DNA from 2 places in the Saccharopolyspora sp. NPDC002578 genome. Region 1 is predicted to be linked to the other one. Evidence: riboswitches for the same ligand, from Rfam matches in the RefSeq annotation. Region 1 holds a riboswitch; the other holds the start of a gene.
The links. Region 1 has a riboswitch for cobalamin ahead of ACWD38_RS13530 (putative cobaltochelatase). Riboswitches for the same ligand answer to the same signal wherever they lie in the genome.
Positions count from the first base shown of each region.

Region 2: it holds a riboswitch for cobalamin, as region 1 does, so the genes downstream of both, ACWD38_RS23135 (ABC transporter substrate-binding protein) here and ACWD38_RS13530 (putative cobaltochelatase) in region 1, are expected to answer to the same signal.

Region 1 covers NZ_JBSFWJ010000022.1:52,389-54,586, reverse strand. Annotated here, with positions in the region: gene ACWD38_RS13540 (S1 family peptidase) at 1-325, shown strand, start outside; gene ACWD38_RS13535 (GNAT family N-acetyltransferase) at 547-1,017, shown strand; cobalamin riboswitch at 1,087-1,227, shown strand; gene ACWD38_RS13530 (putative cobaltochelatase) at 1,286-2,198, shown strand, end outside.
Region 2 covers NZ_JBSFWJ010000059.1:9,840-12,037, reverse strand. Annotated here, with positions in the region: gene ACWD38_RS23135 (ABC transporter substrate-binding protein) at 1-1,406, opposite strand, end outside; cobalamin riboswitch at 1,500-1,691, opposite strand; gene ACWD38_RS23130 (DUF899 domain-containing protein) at 1,771-2,198, opposite strand, start outside.

The DNA of each region.
Region 1 (2,198 bases):
GGGCAAGCAGGCCCGGGTCTACGGCTGGGGGCGCACCGCCGAGACCGGCTCGTCCTCGGAGGTGCTGCGCTCCGCCGAGGTGCCGATCAGCTCCGACGCGGACTGCCGGGCCGCGTACTCCGACTACGAACCGGGAACGCGGGTGTGCGCGGGAGCGCCGGAAGGCGGCCGGGACGCGTGCGCCGGGGACTCCGGCGGGCCGCTCGTCACCGACGGCAGGCTGATCGGCGTCGTGTCCTACGGCACCGGATGCGGGCGGCCCGGCACGCCCGGCGTGTACACCCGGATCGCGGCGGTCTCCTCGGACGTCGCGGCCCGGCTCTGAACGGAGGTGGTCGTCCCGGTGGATGGGACGTCCGGCGCGCCGTCGTTCTCGGGCGGAGCCGACCTGTTCATCGGGAATGTCCGCTTCGGGTGGCCGAGGCGCGTTCGTGCGCTGCACTTCCCGATTTCCGCGGCCGCGCGCGGGCCGGGCGCAGGACGTGGTCTGCGCTACTTCCGCCGCAGGTGACCGCAGGTGTCGTAGCCGGAATGTGATATCCCGTGATGGTGACCCTGCAACCGCTCGCCACCGCAGTCCACCGCGCCTACACGGCCGACCTCGACGCTGAGGACTTCTACCGCATGCTCCGCCTGCGCGTGGACGTGTTCGTGGTCGAGCAGAGCTGCCCGTACCCGGAGCTCGACGGCCGGGACCTGGAGAACAGCACTCGGCACTTCTGGATCGACTCCGCCGACGGGTACGTGCTCGGCTACCTGCGGCTGCTCGAAGACCCCGACGGCACCTTCCGCATCGGCCGCGTCGCCACCGCGAAGGAGGCCCGCGGTCTCGGCCTCGGGCGCAAGCTGATGCGCGCCGCGCTCGCCGAGATCCAGCGCGCCCCGGCGACGCTGTCGGCGCAGACCTACGCGCTGGAGTTCTACCGCGGCTTCGGGTTCGAACCCTCGGGTGAGGAGTATCTCGAAGACGGCATCCCGCACGTCGACATGCACCGATACCCCGGCTCGCTGCGCTGAGCCCGTCGCGGCTGTTCCTCGGCCGTCCGTGATCTGCGACGATGCACGCTGGTCCCAGCCAAGGCAGGTCAGGAAGCCGGTGCGAGTCCGGCACGGTCGGCGCCACTGTGACCGGGGAGCGGGCCTCCCTCGCGAGCCACCGGGCGCGTCGGCGAACGCTGCTGCCTGGGAAGGCCGGGGTCCCGCGTTGATCCGGGAGTCAGGACACTGCCTCGCCTTGGCGCAGCCGACATCGGGGCGTCCGAGACCCGAGGAAGGAACACCTGGCATGACTGCTCCCGCGAGCCCGCGCTTCCCGTTCACCGCGGTGGTCGGGCACGACGACCTGCGGCTGGCGCTGCTGCTGAACGCGGTGCACCCGCGCATCGGCGGTGTGCTGGTGCGCGGCGAGAAGGGCACCGCGAAGTCGACGGTGGTGCGCGCCCTGGCGTCGCTGCTGCCCGCGCTGGACGTCGTGCCCGGCTGCCGCTTCGGCTGCGCCCCGGACCGGCCCGACCCGCAGTGCCCGGACGGCCCGCACGCCGAGATCACCGGGGTGCGGCGGCCCGCGGAACTGGTCGAGCTGCCGGTCGGCGCCACCGAGGACCGGCTCGTCGGCTCGCTCGACCTGGAACGCGCGCTGACCGAGGGCGTCAGCGCCTACCAGCCCGGTCTGCTGGCGGCGGCGCACCGCGGCGTGCTCTACGTCGACGAGGTCAACCTGCTGCACGACCACCTCGTGGACCTGCTGCTGGACGCGGCGGCGATGGGCCGCGCGCACGTGGAGCGCGAAGGCGTGTCGGTCACGCACGCGGCCTCGTTCCTGCTGGTGGGCACCATGAACCCGGAGGAGGGCGAGCTGCGTCCGCAGCTGCTCGACCGGTTCGGGCTCACCGTGCAGGTCGCGGCGTCGCGCGACGTGGCGACGCGCACCGAGGTGGTGCGCAGGCGGCTCGCGTTCGAGGCGGACCCGGCGGGTTTCGCGGCGCGGTGGGCCGACGCGGACGCCGACCTGGCGCGGCGGATCACCGAGGCGCGGTCCCGGGTGGAGTCGGTGCGGCTGCCCGACGCGGAGCTGCGGCGCATTTCCGCGCTGTGCGCGTCGTTCGACGTGGACGGCATGCGCGCGGACCTGGTGCTGGCCCGGACCGCCGTGGCGCACGCCGCGTGGCGCGGCGCGGACGCCGTGGCCGAATCGGACG
Region 2 (2,198 bases), on a different contig from region 1:
ATGCCGCTGTGCTCCCGCGACAACCGCTGCGCCCGCGCCAGCAGGGCCGCCCGCCGATGTTCGTCGGCTGTGGACAGAGCTTCGGCGTGCAGCGCGTCGAATTCGGCGGAGCGGTAGCCGGTGTAGTTGTTGCCGCCCGCGTCGGAGGTCATGCGCTGGCCGAGGAACGTCGGCACCGGCAACGCGGCGGTCCTGCTCAGGGAGGCCACGCCGTGCTCCTTGATGTCGGAGAAGTACGTTTCCGACGGCCCGACCCGCGGCGTCACGCGCATCCCGATGTCGCCCAGCTGCTGGGAGATGAGGCTCGCCGCCGACTCGAAGTACGGGTCGACGGAGCTGGTCTGCAACTCCCAGCCGAGCCCGTCGGCGCGGGCCTCCCGCAGCAGCGACCGGGCGAGCTCCGGGTCGCGGACGGGTTCGGGCAGGCCCGCCGGGTAGAACCGCAGACCGGCGCCGAACAGGTCGTTGCCGATCCGTCCCTGGCCGCTGAGCGCGATGTCGAGCAGCGCTCGGCGGTCCAGCCCCGCCCGCACCGCGCGCACCAGCCTGGGGTCGGAGAACGGGGGCCGGTCGACCTTGAGCAGCAGCGACTGCATGGTGCCGAACGGCGCGGAGTGCACGCGCGCCCGGCCGCCCTGCTCCAGCAGTCGCACCGAGTTCGCGCTGACGTCGTGGGCGTAGTCGACCTGACCGGACAGCAGCGCGTTGACCCGCGCGCTCTCCTCCTCCATCGGCACGAACTCCAGCTCGGCCGGGGTGGCCGGGCCGGACCAGTGGTCGTCGAACCGCGCGAACACGGCGGGTTTGCCGGGTTCGAAGGACACGAAGCGGAACGGTCCGGAGCCGACGGGGGCGGTGAAGTCGGTCGTTCCGGCGGGCACGATCTCGGTGGCGGGGGCGCCCCACGCGGCGGGGAACTCGAAGTTCGGCGCGCCGAGCACCAGTTCCAGTTCGGTGGCCGAGATCGCCGTGCTGGCCGCGAAGTCCACGTCTCCGAAGTGCGCGCTCGCCTGCGCCGCGGTGGAGTCGTCGGCGATGCGCCGGTACGTGTAGAGCACGTCTTCGGCGGTCACCGGGCGTCCGTCGTGGAACTTCGCCGGGCGCAGCCGGATCCGCCAGCGGGTGCCGGTCGGATCAGGCTGCCACCACTCGGCGAGGCGGGGCACCACGCTCATGTCGTCGGCGTAGCCGACGAGCGTGTCGAACAGCGCTTTCGCCCTCGCCTGGTCGACGAACAGCGAGCCGGTGTGCGGGTCCAGGGATTCGGTCGCCCCGCCCGCGGGGAACGCCACCCGCAGCCGCCCCGGGCTCGACCCGGAACCGCCGGAACAGGACACCAGGGGCACCGCGGCGAACGCTCCCGCGACACCCGCGAGCAGCCGCCTGCGGCCGAGCACGCCGCTCACGCGGCGCGGCAGGACTCGGGGGACCGACCGGAATCCGGCGCGTACAACGAGTTCGGGTGCACTTCGTACCTCCTCGGGGCTCCGCGACCCCGTGCGAATCGGTACGACGGTGCCAGTCTCCTGGCTCATGGATCAGCGCCGCGCCCCGCCTTCCCACCGGTTTCCCGGCAGTGGCCCCAGTGGACGCGGCTCCCCATTCACAGTGGCGGGACCGCGCCGGATTCCTCACCGGCTTCCTGCACACCGTCGCAGTGGAACGTCGCGACAACCTTTCAGCCTGCGTTGATCGTTGTCAAGAAACATGTGAACCACCCGATGCGGGCGGACCCGCGGTCATCGCCCGACCCCGCTGCGCCGCCGGTGATCAGTACTCGTCGTGGTAGCGGACCTTGTCGCTGCCCGCCGGAGCGCCGACGGCACTCGCCCGGCCCTTCGGTTCCTCCCACTCCTCCTGCCTGCCCAGCGCGGTGAGGTCGAGCAGGCTCGTGGTGCTGCCGAGGCCGTCGAGGCCGCGCGCGTACGTGGAGTAGGTGTGGAACACGGCGTCCCCGTCACGCAGGAACACGCTCAGGCCGGGCAGCTCGAACGGCTCGGAGCCTTCGACGTAGTAGCCGACCCCGGCCCGCTCCAGCTCCGCCCTGGTGCGGTAGTTGTACTCGATCGGCGACACCGATTCGTCGTGGGTGACGTGGAAGTCGTGGTTGAACCGGCCGCCGCCGGAGGAGTACCACGGGAACGTCCAGCCCATCCGCTCCTTGAACGGTTCGATCTTGTCCAGCGGCGCCCGCGAGA